3 regions of the Hylemonella sp. GW821-FHT10B10 genome follow, and region 1 is predicted to be linked to each of the others. Evidence: predicted binding sites of a transcription regulator. Region 1 holds the regulator's gene; each other region holds the start of a gene.

Evidence for each region. Region 1 encodes FNR, which switches genes on or off when oxygen is low (the NO sensors DNR and NnrR bind a similar motif). Its sites were predicted from a motif close to TTGATNNNNATCAA; they were not measured.
Region 2: AC07NT_RS17265 (TraR/DksA family transcriptional regulator) is a predicted target of FNR. The motif match lies at 2,810-2,823, and genes of this name have one in related genera.
Region 3: AC07NT_RS02660 (type IV pili methyl-accepting chemotaxis transducer N-terminal domain-containing protein) is a predicted target of FNR. The motif match lies at 3,755-3,768, and genes of this name have one in related genera.

What each region holds. Positions count from the first base shown of each region.
Region 1 covers NZ_JBWKNN010000001.1:1,672,858-1,679,250, reverse strand. Annotated here, with positions in the region: gene AC07NT_RS08180 (cbb3-type cytochrome oxidase subunit 3) at 1-46, shown strand, start outside; gene ccoP (cytochrome-c oxidase, cbb3-type subunit III) at 68-985, shown strand; gene ccoG (cytochrome c oxidase accessory protein CcoG) at 1,001-2,443, shown strand; gene AC07NT_RS08165 (FixH family protein) at 2,456-2,740, shown strand; gene AC07NT_RS08160 (hypothetical protein) at 2,765-3,034, shown strand; gene fnr (fumarate/nitrate reduction transcriptional regulator Fnr) at 3,065-3,787, opposite strand; gene hemN (oxygen-independent coproporphyrinogen III oxidase) at 3,910-5,307, shown strand; gene AC07NT_RS08145 (sulfite exporter TauE/SafE family protein) at 5,326-6,009, shown strand; gene AC07NT_RS08140 (glycosyltransferase family 2 protein) at 6,057-6,393, shown strand, end outside.
Region 2 covers NZ_JBWKNN010000004.1:309,848-316,240, forward strand. Annotated here, with positions in the region: gene AC07NT_RS17250 (YcnI family copper-binding membrane protein) at 1-20, opposite strand, end outside; gene AC07NT_RS17255 (TonB-dependent receptor) at 31-2,328, opposite strand; gene AC07NT_RS17260 (DUF2946 family protein) at 2,406-2,762, opposite strand; gene AC07NT_RS17265 (TraR/DksA family transcriptional regulator) at 2,880-3,251, shown strand; gene AC07NT_RS17270 (hypothetical protein) at 3,292-3,720, shown strand; gene AC07NT_RS17275 (fumarylacetoacetate hydrolase family protein) at 3,791-4,801, opposite strand; gene AC07NT_RS17280 (IclR family transcriptional regulator) at 4,873-5,652, shown strand; gene AC07NT_RS17285 (DUF3108 domain-containing protein) at 5,649-6,393, shown strand, end outside.
Region 3 covers NZ_JBWKNN010000001.1:547,899-554,291, reverse strand. Annotated here, with positions in the region: gene AC07NT_RS02675 (adenylate/guanylate cyclase domain-containing protein) at 41-958, shown strand; gene AC07NT_RS02670 (PAS domain-containing hybrid sensor histidine kinase/response regulator) at 974-3,055, shown strand; gene AC07NT_RS02665 (RluA family pseudouridine synthase) at 3,039-3,704, shown strand; gene AC07NT_RS02660 (type IV pili methyl-accepting chemotaxis transducer N-terminal domain-containing protein) at 3,831-5,765, shown strand; gene AC07NT_RS02655 (response regulator) at 5,752-6,393, shown strand, end outside.

The DNA.
Region 1 (6,393 bases):
GGCCGATTTCGAGCAGGCCGCCAAGCTGCCCTTCGAGCAGGATTAACGCGCCGTCTAAGGAAGAATCATGAGCGATTTCACAAGCAACTTCTGGTCGGTCTTCGTCACGGCGATCACCATTGTCGGCATCATTGCCTGTCTGGTGCTGCTGTGGGTCAGCGGCAAGGCCAAGGCCATGACCGCCAACGACAACACCACCGGCCACGTCTGGGACGGCGACCTGCGCGAGATGAACAACCCCCTGCCGCGCTGGTGGGTCTGGCTCTTCGTCATCACCGTGGTCTTCAGCCTGGTCTACCTCTTCATGTACCCGGGCTTGGGCAGCAGCCCGGGCAAGCTGGGCTGGAGCCAACTGGGCCAGTACCAGGCCGAGATGGCCAAGGGCGATAAAGAGGTGGCCCCGCTGTACGCCCGCTTCACGGCCATGAGCGTGCCGGACGTGGCGCGCGATCCGCAGGCCATGGCCATCGGCGAGCGCGTTTTCATGAACAACTGCGCACAGTGCCACGGCTCCGATGCGCGCGGCAGCAAGGGTTTCCCCAACCTGAGTGACGCTGACTGGCTGCACGGCGGTGCGCCGGAGCAGATCAAGGAGACGATCACGAAGGGCCGCATCGGCAACATGCCGCCCATGGCCGCCGCCGTCGGCACGCCGGACGATGTGAAGAACGTGGCGCACTACGTGCTGAGTCTCTCGGGCAGCCCCAACGACTCGCTGCGCGCTTCACTGGGCAAGGCCAAGTTCGGTGCCTGCGCCGCCTGCCACGGCATGGACGGCAAGGGCAACCCGGCCCTGGGCGCTCCCAACCTGACCGACGACATCTGGCTGCACGGTTACGGCGAGAACGCCATCATTGCCATGATCAACAACGGCAAGATGAACCAGATGCCGGCGCAGGAGGGCAAGCTTAGTGAGGCCCAGATCCATGTGCTCACGGCCTATGTCTGGAGCCGTTCCAGCGGGACCAAGGTGGCTGCCCGCTGAGGGATTGGAGTCGATTTGAGCGATACCGAACCAGCGGACCGCAAGGTCATCCCCATCACAGCGGTGCCGGCTGCCGTCGCCGACGATGCCGTGATGGTCTCGCTCTACGAGGCCCAGAAGAAGATCTATCCTCGCAGCGTAACGGGTCTGTTCGCCCGCTGGCGCTGGGTCTTTGTCTGGTTGACCCAGATCGTCTTCTACGGCCTGCCCTGGCTCGAATGGGGCCAGCGCCAGGCCGTGCTCTTTGATCTGGGGGCGCGGCGTTTCTACATCTTCGGCCTGGTCCTGTACCCGCAGGACTTCATCTACCTGACAGGCCTGCTGGTCATCTCGGCGCTGCTGCTGTTTCTGTTCACGGCGGTGGCGGGGCGCCAGTGGTGCGGTTATGCCTGTCCGCAGACGGTCTACACCGAAATCTTCCTCTGGATCGAGCGTCGCATCGAAGGCGACCGTTCGGCGCGCATGCGCCTGGACCAGGGGCCCTGGAGCCTGAACAGGCTGCTGCGCAAGGGCGGCAAGCACGGGGCGTGGATCCTGCTCTCGCTTTGGACGGGTTACACCTTCGTCGGCTACTTCACGCCCATCCATGAGCTGGGCCTGGAGGTGCTGCAGTTGCGCATGAGCTCCTGGGAGGTCTTCTGGGTTATTTTCTACGGCTTTGCCACCTACGGAAATGCCGGGTTCCTGCGCGAGCAGGTCTGCAAGTACATGTGTCCCTATGCGCGCTTCCAGAGCGCCATGTTTGACCGCGACACGCTGATCGTGAGCTACGACGAGCGGCGCGGCGAGCCGCGCGGCGCCCGCTCGCGCAAGGCCGACCCCGCGGCCCTGGGCCTGGGGTCCTGCATAGACTGCACCCTGTGCGTGCAGGTCTGTCCCACGGGTATCGACATCCGCAAGGGCCTGCAGTATGAGTGCATCAGCTGCGCTGCCTGCATCGACGTCTGCGACGATGTCATGGACAAGATGAACTACCCGCGCGGCCTCATTCGCTACACGACACAGAATGCGTTGCAGAAGGGCTGGAGCCAGGTCCAGACCTGGCGACACGTGTTCCGTCCGCGCGTGCTGGTCTACAGCGCCATCCTAGGGGCGGTGTGCGTGGCCATGCTGGTGAGCCTGGCCTTGCGCACGCCTTTCAAGGTGGACGTGGTGCGCGACCGTGGTGTGCTGGCGCGCATCGTGGCTGGCGGCATGATCGAGAACGTCTACCGCCTGCAGATCATGAACGCTACCGAGTCCGAGCAGACGTACCGCATCACGGTCAGCGGCCTGCCGGGCCTGACCGTCGCTTCGGAGGAGCAGGTGAGCGTCGAGTCGACGCAGTCGCGCTGGGTTGCCGTGCGCCTGCAGCTGCCTTACGAGGCGGCGGCTGCCGGCACCCACCCCATCCATTTCGAGATCACCGCACGCGACGCGCAGCTGAGCGAGAAGTCGGTGTTCCTGGTCCCCCGTTAAGGAGCACATCACATGAGCGACCAAGGCGACAAGATGTCACCTGCACCCTGGTGGAAATTCGGCCACGTCTGGCTGGTCCTGGCCGGTCCGGCACTGGTGGTGGTGGCCGGTTTCGTCACCCTCTACATCGCGGTGCGCATGCCCGATCCCGTGGTCAGCGAGGACTACTACCGCAAGGGCATCGAGATCAACAAGGCACTGGAGGCTGATGCGGCCAGTCTGGCCCCGGCCGTGCAGGCGCGCAACCATGCCGCTACGGGCGCGCCGCCCGTGGTCCCGGCGCAAGACAAACGCTGAAAACGCTGACCAGAGGAGGGCACGATGAAACTGCACAAGCTCATGTGGATCGCCTGGCCCGCTTTTCTGGTGGCAGGCGTGCTGGAAATGCTGGTGTTTGCCATGGTGGATCCACAGGACCTGCACTGGTTCGGACAGCCGGTCGGACTGTCCCGCCAGGGCATCTACACCCTTGCATTTTTCATCTTCTGGGGGATCACCATGCTCTCCAGCGCGTTGACGGCGCTGTTGGCCTTGTCGTCTTCCGAACTCAACCGGCGCGAGCCGCCGCAGGGCGAGCAACCCGGCGCCTGACCCGGGCATCGCCGCTTCAGCCGCACAGGCTCAGTGGCATTCGCCCTGGTGGTTGACCAGGCGGGTCAGGGCTTCCGTATCGAGGATGCGCACATGGCGCTGCTTGACCTCGACCATGCCGTCTTCCACGAATTTCGAGAAGGTCCGGCTGACCGTCTCCAGCTTGAGGCCGAGGTAGCTGCCGATTTCCTCGCGTGTCATGCGCAGGATCAGCTCTGATTGCGAGAAACCCCGTGCGTGCAGACGCTGTACCAGGTTCAGCAGGAAGGCCGCCAGGCGCTCCTCGGCGCGCATGCTGCCCAGCAACAGCATGACACCGTGCTCGCGCACGATTTCACGGCTCATGATCTTGTGCACATGGCGTTGCAGGCCGTTGATCTCGCGCGAGAGGTCCTCGATGCGGTCAAAGGGCATGACGCAGACCTCGGCATCTTCGAGGGCCACCGCGTCGCAACTGTGGTGATCGCTGACGATGCCGTCCAGGCCGATGATCTCGCCGGCCATCTGGAAACCGGTCACCTGGTCGCGGCCGTCCTCGGAGGCCACGCAGGTCTTGAAGAAGCCCGTGCGGATGGCGTAGAGCGAGGTGAATTTTTCGCCATTGCGGAACAGGGATTCGCCGCGCTTGATCTTGCGGCGGTTGGCGACCATGTTGTCCAGGCGGTCGATTTCGTCGGCATTGAGACCCATGGGCATGCACAGCTCGCGCAGATTGCAGTTGGAGCAGGCGACTTTGATCGTTTGCGGATTCATGCTCTGTATTTTGACATCGGTCATAGAGGTACTCCAGTGCCGGGGCGAACTTGCACCCTCTACCTTAGCAGCATTTGATGAATATCAAGACAGGGAACGGGCGTTCCCGGCAAAGTCGGGCCATGAATGCTGAAATCGTCGAGCCCGTCACTGCCGAGTTGCTGCGTCGCCATGACGTCGCCGGGCCGCGTTACACCTCCTATCCGACGGCCGATCGTTTTGTCGAGGCCTACGGTCCCGATGACTATGTACGCGCCCTCCAGCAGCGCCGTTCCGGGGCGGCCGCCCTGGTGTTGCCGCTCTCGCTTTACGTGCACCTGCCGTTTTGCGAGTCGCTCTGTTATTACTGCGCCTGCAACAAGATCATCACCAAGCACCATGACCGCGCGGCCGAATACCTGCGCTATCTGGGGCGCGAGGTGGACCTGCACACGGCCCAGCTCGGTGTGGGCCAGATGGTCACCCAACTCCATCTGGGTGGCGGCACCCCGACCTTCCTGAGCGACGCCGAATTGCGCCAGCTCATGGCCATGCTCAAGCGCAGTTTCACTCTCGCCCCTGGCGGCGAATATTCGATCGAGGTGGATCCCCGCACCATCGATGCGAGCCGGCTCGACACCCTGGCTGAACTCGGCTTCAATCGCCTGAGCTTCGGGGTGCAGGATTTCGACCCGGCGGTACAGAAGGCCGTGCACCGCGTGCAGCCGGCCGAGCAGGTCTTCGCCCTGGTGCAGGCGGCGCGCGAACGCGGCTTCGAGTCCATCAACGTGGACCTGATCTATGGCCTGCCGCAGCAGACCCCCGAGTCCTTCGCGCGCACCCTGCAGCAAGTCACCGAATTGCGCCCGGACCGCATCGCCCTGTATGCCTACGCCCACCTGCCCGAGCGCTTCAAGCCGCAGCGGCGTATCGCCAGTGCCGAACTGCCCGGTGCGGCCGCCAAGCTGGCCATGCTGTCCAATGCGCTCGAGCGCTTCCAGGGTGCCGGCTACGTCTATGTGGGCATGGACCACTTCGCCCTGCCCAACGACGCGCTGGCTGTGGCCAAGCGCCAGGGGCGCCTGCACCGCAACTTCCAGGGCTACAGCACCCAGCCCGATTGCGACCTGATTGGTCTGGGGGTTTCGTCCATCGGCCGCATTGGCGCCACCTACAGCCAGAACGCCAAGACACTGGAGGAGTACTACGACGCCATCGACCACGGCCGTTTTGCCGTGGTGCGCGGCCTGGCGCTCTCGCGCGATGACCTGGTGCGGCGCGCCGTCATCATGGCCCTGATGTGCCAGGGCGAGCTGGTGTTTGAATCCATCGACCTGGCCTATCTGATCGACTTCAGGAGCTACTTTGCCCCCGAGCTCGAAGCGCTGCGCGCGCTGGCGGAGCAGGGCCTGGTGACGCTGGACGACAGTGGCATCCAGGTCACGGCCATGGGCTGGTACTTCGTGCGCGCCGTGGCCATGGTCTTCGACCGCTACCTGCAGGCCGACCGCAACCGCGCCCGTTTCTCCAAGATCATTTGACGCCCTACACTGGCGGGCATGCAAACCTCCCTGGCCCTCACGGCCCTGTTCATGGGACTGGTCGGCGGTCCCCACTGCATCGCCATGTGCGGTGCCGCCTGTGCCGGCCTGGCCCAGGCGGCCGGCGAGCGTCGCGCCGAGGCCCTGTGGAGCTTCCAGCTGGGCCGTGTGATCGGCTACGCACTGCTCGGCGGCCTGGCCGCCGCCTCGATCCAGGGCCTGGGCTGGCTCACCATCCAGTCGTCCGCGCTGCGCCCGGTCTGGACCCTGTTCCACGTCGCGGCCTTCATGCTGGGGTTGCTGTTGCTGGTCCGAGCGCAGCAGCCTGTCTGGCTGGAAAGCGCCGCGCGGCGTCTGTGGAGCGGCGCGCGGTCGCTGGCCGCGGGGCGGGGCCGAGGTGCGCCGCTCGTGGTGGGGATGCTGTGGGCGTTGTTGCCCTGCGGCCTGCTGTATTCCGCGCTGCTCGTGGCCGCCATGACCGGGCAGGCCCTCGAGGGGGCGACGGTGATGGCACTGTTTGCGCTGGGCACGGCGGTGTCCATGACGCTGGGTCCCTGGCTCTGGCTGCGCCTGCGTGGTGCCGGGCAGGGCGACTGGGGCGTGCGTCTGGCAGGCCTCGCCCTGGCGCTGAGTTCGGCCTGGGCCCTGTGGATGGGCCTGGTGCACAATGCGGCGCCCTGGTGTCTCACGCCCGCCGGCTGAAGCGGATGTCGCAGCCCTGCCGTGGCCGTTTGCCATAATCCACGCCCATGTCACGCACCCCCGGCGCAGCGCCTTCGCGCACCCATTTCGTCCTGATCCCCACCTACAACGCCGGCCCCAAGGTGCTGGAGACCGTGCGGGAAGCCCTCCGGCAATGGGCCCCCGTCTGGGTCGTGGTGGACGGCAGTACGGACGGCACCGGCGCCCAACTGCAGGCCATGGCCGCGCAGGAGCCGGACCTGAAGGTCATGGTGCTGGCACAGAACCAGGGCAAGGGCGCCGCCGTGATGCACGGACTGGCCCTGGCCGAGGCAGCGGGTTACACGCATGTGCTGACCATGGATTCGGACGGCCAGCATCCGGCGCAGCTGATCCCGGCTTTCA
Region 2 (6,393 bases), on a different contig from region 1:
AAAGCAAGAAGGTTTTTCATAGGGGCTCTTTCAGAAATTGACTTTGAGATCCGCCACGTAGGTGCGTTGCGGATAGGGGTGGAAGTTCCAGTAGGTTTCGTCGGTGAGGTTGTCGATGCCCAGTGAAGCCACGGTCCTGGGGTTGAAGCGGTAGCGCCACCGCACATCGGTCACCAGGTAGCTGCTGGCACCTGTGTAGGCGTCACCGTTGACGTCGGAGTTGTCGAGCGTGGAATACTGCTTGCCGCTGTAGCGCACCCCCAGGGAGCCGCTCTGCTGCTCGTCGAAGCGGTAGTTGGCCAGCGCCGTGGCACGCCAGACCGGCACACGCGGCTGGTACTTGCCCACGCTGGCCGGGTTGGTCGGGTTGCTGACGATGCGCGAGTCGGCATAGGTCAGGCTGCCAGACAGCTCCAGGCCCTTGAGCAGCGCATCGCTGCCGTTGTAGGCCAGCTCCACGCCCTGGGTATTGACCGCGTCGATGTTCTGCACACGGCTGGTGGTAGTGCTGCCAGGGATGAGCTGCGAGTAGAGCGCATCACGCGTGTCCTCGTTGAACACGGTCAGGCGCAGCAGACCGCGGCCCAGGTCCTGCTCCAGGGTGAGCTCGGTGGTCCAGGATTTTTCCGGTGCCAGATTCGGGTCGTTCACGAAGGAGAGGTTGGCGTTGGAGGTGGCACCGTAGAGTTCCTGCACAGTAGGCATGCGCACAGCGCGGCCCGTGGCGGCCTTGAGCACCTTGTCGGCCGACCACTGATACGCCAGTGCGGCCTTGGGCGAGACGTAGTTCTCGATGCGGCTGGCGTAGTCCACCGGGGTGGAGCCGCTGAGGCGGGTGTAACCACCCGACGCGCTCCATTGCTCAACGCGCGCGCCCAGCACGGTCTTCCACCGCGGCGCGAAGGTCCAGCTGTCCTGGCCATAGAGGGCCTGAGTCTGCGTCTTGCCGCCGACGTCGCTGTTGAGCGAACCCGCGCCATCGGTCAGCCAGTTGCCGGCGATGTTGGATTTGAGGATGCGCAGCTGGTAGTTGTCCTGCTGGGCGCCGAAGTCCACGATGTGCGCGCCCTGCAGGCCCTGGGGTCGCCAGGTGCCGCGCGCCACCACGGTGGACCAGCCCGTGCCCTTCTGGTCGGTGATCGTGCCCGCGCCGCCGCCCAGGGTGGAAGTGGCCGAGAGTGTGGCCGCACGCAGCTGGTCGCGGCCATAGTCATAGACGCTGGCAGCCAGCTCCCCGTCCCACTCGCCTTTGGTGTTGCTCTTGAGCGAGAGGCCGTGCATCACGTGCGCCAGGCTCTCACGCGAGGCATTGAAGGCATTGTTGACGTTGTAGCTCTGGCCGTTGATCTGCACGTCGCCGTAATACACCGCATTGCCCGCGGCGTCGCGCAGATAACTCTGCGGGTTGCCTTCGGCGGTGTTGGCCCAGCTGCCCAGGGTGTAGCTGGCGCGCAGCGTGGGCGAGAGGTCGTAAGCCAGCTTGATCCGGGCCTGGTCCTGCACGGTGTGGTACTGGGTGTTGGTGCCCAGGATGTAGTTGTCCGCATTGGTGGTGCTCAGGGTGCGCACGGCACCGGTGACCGGCGTGGCGCCCGCGCCGCCCGTGGCCGACAGCAACTTGGTGGCGAACACCAGGGGCTGGCCCGTGCTGTCCGTGTGGTTCACATGGACCCACCAGGACCAGTCGCCACTGCGGCTGCCCAGCGAGGCGCTGCCCTGGCTGCCGCCATAGCTGGCGCTGCTGTTGTAGAGCTTGAAGTTCTGGTTCCAGGCACCCACGCTGGCCGAGCCCTCGAAGTGGCTGGGCATGCGCGTCACATAGTCCACCACGGCGCCCACGGAGTTGCCCGGATAGGCCGCTGAGTAGGGGCCGTACATGACGTCGACCCGCTCGATCTCCTCGGGGCTCACCATGCCCCAGCGCGGCGCATAGGTGGCGCCATTGCCCAGGTAGTTGGAGAGCAAGATGCCGTCGGCGTACACCGCCGAGCGCGCGCTGTTGCCCGTGCCCGAGGCGCGACTGGACAGCACCGCGTGGTTGTAGTCACCCACATAACGCTTGCGCACCAGCAGGCTGGGGAAGTACTTCAGCGCATCCTCGCTGTCGGTGGCATTGACGGTCTCCGCGATCTGCTCGCGCGTCACACCCTCGATGGTGGCGGGAATCTGCGTGGGCAGCGAGGTGGGCTGGCCGCTGTTGACGGTGACCACACCGAGCGACTTCGCCGGCGCATCGGTTTCGGCCTGCGCCGCGACGTTCTGGGCCGAGACCTCAAAAGCCAAGGGACAGGCCAGGGCCAAGGCCATGACCAGGCGGTTCTTCCGCATGAATACGCTCCGGAAACATCAGGGGATGCAGCCGCGCCTTTCACCCGGGTGAAAAGCGGGAACTGCGCAGCGATGGATCAGGAAAGCGAGGGAGGCCCGCGCGCGGGCAGTGCCGCAGCCGTGCGGCCGGAGAGATGTGCGGCGGCCACCGGGAGCAGCACATGTGCCAGCGCTGCGGGAAGCTGCGCTGCAGGCTGGGCCAGGGACGGCGGCGCGCCGGCGGTGACACAGAGGGGGCAATCCAGTGTGAGGCTGGATGCCGCCTGGCTGCCGTCGTCGCTCGTGACGATCAGCTTCATGGCCCCGCCGCTGGCGCAGACCAGTTCCATGGACTGCGGCTTCACCAGGGGCGACGCGATGGCAACGCCCAGCGCGAACGTGAACCACACCAGCACAAGGCGGGCGAGGAAACGGGCGTGGCGCAGGGTCTGCATGCGCTGCATTATCCCCCACCGGTCCCGGCCGGCTGCCGGCACCGACCTTGACCTGTGTCAAAGACGAGCGCAGAGTGGACGCGCATGATGGCTCCGTACCCTGATGGAGAGTCCGATATGAGCACCCAGATCACAGCACCCTTCAAGAAGCAGCTGCTTGAACAGCGCTCCTCCCTGCTGGCCCAGCTGGCCAGCCTGCGCGGCGGCAACGTAGGCCGGGCGCAGGCCTCGGACGAGCATTTCGGCGGGCAGAAGGAAGATTCCCGCGCGCAGATGGAAACCGAACGCGAGCTGGAATTCACGCTCGATGCCCGCGAAAGTGCCGAACTCGACGCCGTGGATGCCGCGCTGCAGCGCATCGCCGACGGCAACTATGGCGTGTGCGTCGATTGCGGCAGCGACATCGCCGCCGCCCGCCTGCATGCCGCGCCCGAAACGCCGCGCTGCCTCAACTGCCAGGACAAGTTCGAACACGGGCGCCGCGCCTGACGCGCACCCTTCACCTTACGACCCGAAGAAAGAAACCACCATGCCCACCTTCCACGCCATCGTCTGGCTCGACCGTTCCGAAGCCCACGTCATCCTCTTCGACCGCGAGCACATCGCCGCGCAGAAGATCAAGTCACGCAGCCACCACAAGGCCACGGGCGGCCACACGGGCTCGCACCAGGGCTCGGGTCGCGGCGACAGTGCCACCGGCCACCACAGCCCCGCCGGCGGCCACAGCAGCGGCGACGAGACCTACTACCACTCGGTCGCCGAGGCCCTCAAGGGCGTGCACGAGATCCTGATCACCGGTCCGGCCCAGGCCAAGGACGAGTTCAAGGCGCATTGCACGCGCCATGACAAGGATATAGCCAAGGCCATCGTCGGTGTAGTCACCAGTGACCACCCGAGCGACGGCCAGCTGGTGGCCATGGCCAAGCAGTATTTCCTCAAGTACGACCAGATGAACTAGAAGCTCTGACTTGCCCTCGGCGCAAAAAAAGGCGACCCTCGGGTCGCCTTTTTTGCGGGCGGGTGGCGCCTTACTTCGCCAGTGGCACGATCTTCTGGTCGATGGCGCCGAAGACCGACTGGCCGTCCTTGCCCTTGATCTCGATGCGGATGGTGTCGCCGAACTTCATGTAGTCAGTGACGGGCTGGCCATCCTGGATGGTTTCGATCGCGCGCTTCTCGGCGATGCAGCTGTAGCCCTTGCTCCACTCCTTCTTGCCATTGACTTCGGTGGCGCGGTTGCTGACCGTGCCCGAGCCGATGATGCTGCCGGCGCGCACATTGCGCGTCTTAGCCAGGTGCGCGATGAGCTGGCCGAAATGGAAGGTCATTTCCTCACCGGCCTCGCACATGCCCACGGTGCGACCGTTCCAGGCGCTTTGCAGGGTGAGGTGCAACCGGCCCTGCTGCCAGCTGTCGCCCAGTTCGTCCAGCGTGACCGCGACGGGGCCGAAGGCGGTGGCGGGTTTGCTCTGCAGGAAACCGAAGTTCTTGGCCAGCTCATCCGGAATGAGGTGGCGCAGGCTGACGTCATTGGCGATCATCACGAGACGGATGCCGTCCAGGGCCTGCTCGGGGCCGGCGCCCATGGGCACGTCGGCGGTGACCACGGCCACCTCGGCCTCGAAGTCGATGCCGTGCTCCTCGCTGACGCAGACCACGTCATCACGCGGGCCCAGGAAATCATCGCTGCCGCCCTGGTACATCAGCGGTTCGGTGTAGTAGTTGGCCGGTACCTCGGCCTTGCGCGCCAGGCGCACCAGCTCCACATGGTTGATGTAGGCCGAACCGTCGGCCCACTGGTAGGCGCGCGGCAGCGGCGCCATGCATTGCGCCGGGTCAAACGGGAAAGCGTGACGCGCCTTGCCCTGGTTGAGCGTGACGTAAAGGTCCTGCAGCTGCGGCGAGAGGAAGTTCCAGTCGTCCAGCACCTGCTGCAGGTGGTGGGCAATGCCGGTCGCATAATGCGCCGTGCTCAGATCGCGCGAGACGACGACCAGTTGGCCGTCGCGCGAACCGTCCTTGTAGGTGGCAAGCTTCATCGATGGTTTCTCGAATGACGTATCGTTAAACTGAGTGCACCCGTCGAAACGGGGTTCCTTCCAATTACATCATGGACAAGACACGCGCAGGCATCCAGTCGGTCGAGGTGGGCTTTGCCCTCGTCGACGCGCTGGCCCGCGCCAACGGGCCACTGATGCTGCGCGACCTGGCTGCCACCGCCGGCATGAGCGCGGCCAAGGCCCACCGCTACCTGGTGAGTTTCCAGCGCCTGGGCCTGGTCAGCCAGGACGCGGCCAGCGCACGCTACGACCTGGGCCCGGCCGCGCTGCGCATGGGCCTGGCGGCCATCACGCGGCTGGACGCCGTGAAACTGGCGCGTGAACGGATGCCCGCGCTGATGCGGCACATCGGCCACACGCTGGCCCTGGCGGTCTGGGGCAACCACGGCCCCACCATCGTGCACTGGGAAGAATCGCCCCAAGCCGTCACCGTGAACCTGCGCCTGGGGGATGTGATGCCCCTGCTGTCGTCGGCCACGGGGCGCTGTTTTGCCGCCCACGTATCACGCGACGCCATCGCGCCCCTGCTGCGCACAGAACTCGCGCACGCCCGCAAACTGGACCGCACGGACCTGCCGCGCAACCAGGCAGAACTGGCCGAGTTGCTGCAAGATGTGCGCAGGCAGGGCATGGCCCGTGTGGTGGACACTCTGCTGCCCGGTGTGGCCGGCTTTTGCGCGCCGGTATTCGATTTCGACGGCCACCTGGTGCTGGGCATGGTGGCCATGGGCTCGGTGGCCCATTTCGACACGGCCTGGAATGGCACGGTGGCCACGGCGCTGGGCCAGGCCGCACGCCAGCTTTCGCACGAACTGGGGCACGCGGCTTGAAAACTTCTTCTGCGATTTCTGCATGCCTGCTGGCTCTGCTGTACACCGCGGCGCTGGCCGCCCCCCCGGCGCCGGCGCCCTCTGTCGCGGCCGGCGCGCCAGCCGTCGTACCGGCGCTGGTCCTGCCGGCCCCGCTGCGCCTGCACTACGCCATCCGCGGTCGCGTCGGTTTCCTGCCCTACCGTGCCGGGGGTGAACTGCTCTGGACCCACGACGGCCGTAGCTACCAGGCCCGCATGGAGGTCAACATTTTCCTGCTGGGTTCGCGTGTGCAGCACAGCCAGGGTCGGCTCACAGCAACGGGCCTGCAGCCGCAGCGTTTCGTCGACCGCGTGAGCAATGACCGCAGCGTGGACTTCGACTACCCGGCGGCCCGCATCCGGTTCAGCGAAGGCACGGAACCGGTGCCGCTGCCCGAGGGCGCACAGGACCATCTGAGTGTGTTCATGCAGCTGGGCAGCCTGGTCGCCGCAGCCCCGCAGCGTTACCCGGCGGGCACGGCCATCACCTTCCCGGCCATGGGCATCTACGGACCGGAAAGCTGGCGTTTTGTGGTGGCGGGCGAGGAAAAGATCGATCTGCCCGGAGGCGAGCAGGCTACCGTCAAGTTCACGCGGGCGGCCACCCGCAGCGACGAACCCAATGCCGAGCTCTGGCTGGCGCCGGCCCTGGGCTGGCTGCCCGCCCGCATACGCCTGTACCAGGACAACGGCGACTATGTCGACCAGCTGTGGCGGGGCA
Region 3 (6,393 bases), 1.1 Mb from region 1:
GCATAATAAGCACACTCACACTCTCCAAGATCCCGCTCGCATGGCTGTCCTCACCATCGTCTTTGCCGACCTGACCGGAAGCACCGGTCTGTTCGAGGCATTGGGCAATGCCAAGGCCGCCGAGGTGGTGACCCGTACCACGCACTGGATCGGCAAGCTCTTCCAGGCGCGCGGCGGCCGGGTCATCAAGTACCTGGGCGACGGCGTGCTCGCGTCCTTCGGCGACAACCAGGCCGCCGTGCTGGCCATGGTGGAGATGCAGCGCATGCAGCGCGAACGCAGCGGCAGCCTGCCCGGCATGAGCAAGATGCAGATCAAGGTGGGCCTGGCGCGTGGCGAAGTGGTCGAGCAGGACGGCGACTGCTTCGGCGACGCCGTCAACATGGCCTCGCGTCTGAGCGACCTGTCCGGCGCCGAGCAGATCTTTGCGTCAGAGAGCGTGATCGACGCGCTCTACGGCGACGGCGAAATCAACTTCCGCAACCTCGGTCCCATGGACATCCGGGGCAAGAGCGAGCCGGCCACGGTCTACCGCATCGACTGGCAGCGCGAAACCACGTCCGAGATCATGACCATGCAGGCCGGCCTGGAAACGGTCGGTGCGCCGACCAGCCGCCTGCCCAGCACCATCGAGCTGACCTGGCGCGAGCACAACATCCTGTTCGAGGCCATGGACATGCCGGTCTTCCTCGGCCGCGGCAACGACGCCCAGTTCAGCGTGCTGGACCCGCGCGTCTCGCGCCTGCATGCCCGCCTGGACCGCCGCGGCGAACTCTTCGTGCTCTCGGACATCAGCAGTTACGGCACCTGGGTACGTTTTGCCGGCTCCACCGCCGTGATCTCGCTGCGCCGCCAGGAATGCGTGCTGCTGGACAAGGGCGAGATGGCGCTGGGCGCCTCTTTCGACGATCCGACCGCGCCGGTCGTCAGCTTCTGGTTCACCAACAAGAACAATTGAACCGGTCCTAGCGCCATGTCCCGCCGGGCCCTACCCAAGCTGATCGACGATCTGCGTGCCTACCAGGCCGAACTGGAAGCGCAGAACAGCGCGCTTGAATTCAGCCGCATCGCCGCCGAGGGCGCCTCCGAACGTTTCGAATCCCTGTTCTCCAACGTGCCCCTGGGGCTCATGGTGGTCGACGAATTCGGCATGGTGGAGCAGAGCAATGCCATGGCGCTCAAGCTCTTCCGCCCCAAGGAAACCGACCCCCCCCTGAACTTCCTGCTGCCCCTGGTCACCCCCGACCACGTCGAGCGCGTGCAGCACTCGCTGGACGAGGCCAAGCTGCAGGGCCACAGCGACACCAACGAAGTGGTCTTCTCCAGCGGCCTGGAAGCCCGCTTCACGGGTGACCTGCACATCGCGCGCATCCAGTACTCGCAGGACCGCGATCTCACCCATTTCATCTGCGCGGTGATCGACCAGGGCCCGCTGCTGACCGAGCGGCGCGCCCTGCAGGAACGCCGCCGCGCCCTGCAGGAAAGCGCCCTGGCCCTGCAGCAGCGCAACGAGGAACTGCGCCTGAGCGAGAACCGCCTGGCCGCCATCATCAACTCCTCGCTCGACGCCATCATCTGCGTCGACGCCGAGCAGCGCATCACCGTCTTCAACCCGGCTGCCGCCGCGCTGTTCCAGTGCCCGCCGGAAGAAGCGCTCAAGACCTCGCTGGGGCGTTTCCTGCCCGAGGCCATTGCCGCCATTGCCGCCACCCGCCTCTCGACCCAGGCCACGCTGGGCGAGGTGAGCGGGTGCACCGCCGAGGGCCTGCCCCTGGCGCTGGAGGTCAGTGTCTCGCGTGAACGCCAGCCCGAGGGCGATGGCGACATCACCACCGTCTTTGCACGCGACCTCACGGCGCGCCGCCAGATGGAGGCACAGCGCAACATCCTCGAAGCCCAGCTGCGCGAGGCGCACAAGATGCAGGCCATCGGCACGATGGCCGGAGGTATCGCGCACGATTTCAACAACATCCTGGGCGCCATCCTCGGCAACGTCACGCTGGCACGCCAGGACGCCGAGGCCGACTCCCCGGTGCAGGTCAGCCTGGGCGAAATCGAGAAAGCCGGGCGCCGCGGGCGCGACCTGGTGCGCCAGATCCTGACCTTCAGCCGCAACGAGACCCCCAAGCGCCACCCCATCCAGCTCGTCGAGGTGGTGCAGGAATCGGTGCGCCTCATGAAGGTCACCCTGCCGCCCACGGTGGATCTGCAGGTGCGTCTGCGCGAAACGCCGGCCGTGCTGGCCGACGCCACCCAGGTCGAGCAGGCGCTGATCAACCTGTGCACCAACGCCATCCACGCCATCGGCGGCACACGCGGCACGGTCAGCATCGAACTCAACAGCGCGAACCCCGACTTCCTGGAGTGCCAGCGTCTGGGCCTGTCCGACGGACGCTACGTGACCCTGGCCGTGCGCGACAGCGGCAGCGGCATGGAGCCCGAGACCCTGCAGCGCATCTTCGAACCCTTCTTCACCACCAAGCCCGTGGGCCAGGGCACGGGCCTGGGTCTGGCCGTGGTGCACGGTGTCATGCGCACCCACCTGGGCACGGTGGACGTGAGCAGCACGCCGGGCGAGGGCAGCGAGTTCACACTCTATTTTCCGGTGGCCGACGCCGATGACGACATACCCTCGGTCCCGGCCGAGCCCACGCGCCTGCAGACCGTGATGGGTTTCGGCCGCCACGTGATGTACGTGGACGACGACAAGGCCCTGTCCTTCCTGGTCGAGCGCGTGCTGGGGCGGCGCGGCTTCAAGGTCAGCGCCTACACCGACCCGCAGGCTGCCCTGGCCGCACTGCGCGCGCAGCCCGACGAGTACGACCTGCTCGTGACCGACTACAACATGCCGGGTTACAGCGGGGTGGAGCTGCTCAACGACGCGCGCCGCATCCGCCCCAAGCTGCCCATGGCCCTGGCCTCGGGTTACATCACCCCCGAGATCGAGGCCGCCGCGCTGGACGCCGGCGCCCGCGCCCTGATCCACAAGCCCAACGACGTCTCGGAGCTGTGCGATACCGTGCAGCGCCTGATCCAGGGTGAAGGCCAACGTTGAAACACAGGGCATCGTCTGCCTGCATGCAGACGATGCCCTTCTGGTGCTGGACAAACCGGCCGGCCTGCTCTCGGTGCCCGGGCGCGGCGCCGACAAGCAGGACTGCGCCAGCACCCGCGCCCAGTCACAGTGGGCCGACGCACTGATCGTGCACCGGCTGGACATGGCCACCTCGGGCCTGTTGCTGATGGCACGTGGCCCCGAGCTGCAACGCACCCTGAGCATGGCCTTTGAATCTCGCGAGGTGCACAAGCGCTACATCGCCGTGATTGCCGGCCACCTGGCTGCGCCCGCAGGCGCGTGGGGCGAGATCGCCCTGCCCCTCATGAGCGACTGGCCGAACCGCCCGCGACAGAAGGTCGACGCGCAAGGCAAGGCCAGCCTGACCCGTTGGCGCGTGCTCGCACATGAGGAAGACGCGCAGGGCCGGCCCCGGACCCGGCTGGAACTGGAGCCCGTGACCGGCCGCACCCACCAGCTGCGTGTGCACTTGCAGGCCATCGGCCACCCCATCCTCGGTGATGCGCTGTACGCCGACGCAGACAACCTGGCACGCAGCCCGCGCCTGCTGCTGCACGCCAGCGAGCTTGCGCTCGCCCACCCGCTCACCGGCGCCACCCTGCACTGGCGCAGCCCGCCGCCTTTCTGAGAGCCGCTCGCCCGGCCAAGGCCGCCTCAGCGGGGCTATTGCGCCGTCATTTGACTCAGATCAAGATTCGGACCCACCCGGCCGGGCCCATCGGCGGCACACTGGTGGTCCCTGACCGGGATCACCATGACACCGCGCAAACAACGCAGCCTGGCCGCCAAACTGACGCTGGCCGGCACCCCCTTTCTGCTGATGGCCCTGCTGGCCACGGCGGCCACGCTGTGGGTGTCCTGGCAGCTGGACGGCGGCGCCGCCGCCGTCAACGAGGCCGGCAGCATGCGCATGCAGGCCTACCGCATGTCGCTGAGCCTGGGCACGGGCCAGACCGACGAACTGCCGGAGCTGGTGCAGACTTTCGAGGGCAGCCTGGCCGTGCTGCGCCAGGGCGACCCAGAGCGCCCGCTCTTCGTACCCTGGGACGATACGGTGCAGGCGCGTTTTGGCGTGATCGAGCAGGACTGGCAAGGCTTTCGCCAGCTGCTGATCGGCCCGGCCACACCCGCGCAGCCGCAGCAGCTGCGCGAGATGACCATCGCCTTCGTCGGTCACATCGACGCCTTCGTGCGCGGCATCGAAACCCACATCTCCCGCTGGACCGCCATCCTGCACCTGCTGCAGACCACGCTGATGGCCCTGGTCATCCTGGGCACCGTGGTGATGCTCTACATCGGCCAGTCTCTGGTGCTCGAACCCGTGGGCCTGCTCAAGCGCGCCATCGAGAAGATCCAGGGCGGCGACTTCGACGCCCGTGTGGACCGCGTCAGCAGCGACGAGTTCGGCACCCTGGCCGAAGGCTTCAACGACATGGCCGCGCACCTGCAGTCCATGTACCGCCACCTGGAGGCCAAGGTGGCCGAGAAGACCGCCGAGCTGGAAGAAAAACGTGAGCGCCTGGCCAGTCTGTACGAGGTCACCGCCCTGGTGGCGCGCGCCACCACGCTGGACGAACTGGCCCAGGGTTTCGTGCGCAGCATCCAGCGCATCGCGCACGCCGACGGCGTGGCCCTGCGCTGGTCCGACCAGAGCAACCAGCGCTACCTGATGCTGGCCGCCCAGGGCCTGCCCGCCGAGATGGTGGAGGCCGAGCACTGCATCCACAAGGGCGACTGCCACTGCGGCGCCGGTATGACGGAAGACGCCAGCCTGCGTGTCATCCCCATCCACGCCCTGGGCGACACGCGCGAGCGCCTGTGCGGCCAGGCCGGCTACGAATCGCTGGTCAACATCCCGGTGCGCCTGCACGACCGCCTCATGGGCGAGGTGGACCTGTTCTTCCACGCCCGCACCGACCCCTCGGCCGCCGAGCGCTCGCTGCTCGAAGCCCTGGCCAGCCACCTGGCCGGCGCCATGGAAAACCTGCGCCTGAACGCGCTGGAGAAGGAAGCCGCCGTCTCGCAGGAGCGCCACCTGCTGGCACGCGAACTGCACGATTCCATCGCCCAGTCCCTGGCCTTCCTCAAGATCCAGGTGCAGCTCATGCGCGACGCCCTGGCCACGGGCGACCGCCAGGCCATGGGCCTGGTGCTGGAGGAGATCGACGCCGGCGTGCGCGAAAGTTATGGCGATGTGCGTGAGCTGCTCATGCACTTCCGCACCCGCACCAACACCGAAGACATCGATACCGCGCTCACCACCACCCTGCACAAGTTCGAGTTGCAAAGCGGCCTGAAGGCGCACCTGCAGATGCAGGGCCAGGGCCTGCCGCTGGCGCCGGACCTGCAGATCCAGGTGCTGCACATCGTGCAGGAAGCCCTGTCCAATGTGCGCAAGCACGCGCGTGCCAGCCAGGTCTGGCTGGACGTGCAGCAGCAGCCCGAGTGGCGCTTCGAGGTGCGCGACGACGGGCGCGGTTTCGACTGGGACGACGACAGCATCGACGACAGCCACGTGGGCTTGCGCATCATGCGCGAACGCGCCGAACGCATCGGCGCGCGCGTCGAACTCATCTCCACACCCGGCGCCGGCACCTCCGTGGTGCTCACCCTGCCAGCCCAGCTGGTGGCCGCCCGCGCATCCTCGCTAGCCCCTTCCACTGCGGTCCTGGAACATGTCCCGAGCTGAACGCATCCGCATCCTGGTGGTCGACGACCACACCCTGTTCCGCCGCGGCCTCACGGCCCTGCTGGCGCGTGAGAGCGCTTTCGAAGTGGTGGGAGATGCCGCCGACGCCGGCGAGGCCCAGCGCCGTGCGCAGGAACTGCAGCCCGACCTGATCCTGCTGGACAACCACCTGCCCGGCGTGCGCGGCGTGGACGCCCTGCCCGCCCTGCGCGAGGCCGCGCCGCAAGCGCGTGTGCTCATGCTGACCGTCAGCGAAGATGAACAGGACCTGGGCAACGCCCTGCAGGCCGGCGCCGCCGGCTACCTGCTCAAGACCATCGAAGGCGATGCGCTGAGCGCCGCCATCCACCGTGTCATGCAAGGTGAAAAGGTGGTGGCGCCCGAGATGACCAGCAAGCTGGTCTCGGCCTTCCAGAACGGCAAGCCCGTCGCCCCGGCAGCAGCGCCCGCCACTCCGGCCCAGACCCTGCTGCGTCAGCTATCGCCCCGCGAACGCGACATCCTGCGCGGCATCGCCCGTGGCGCCAGCAACAAGGAGATCGGCGCCGATCTCGGCATCGCCGAAACGACGGTCAAGATCCACGTGCAGCACGTTCTGCGCAAGCTGGATGTCAGTACACGCGTGCAG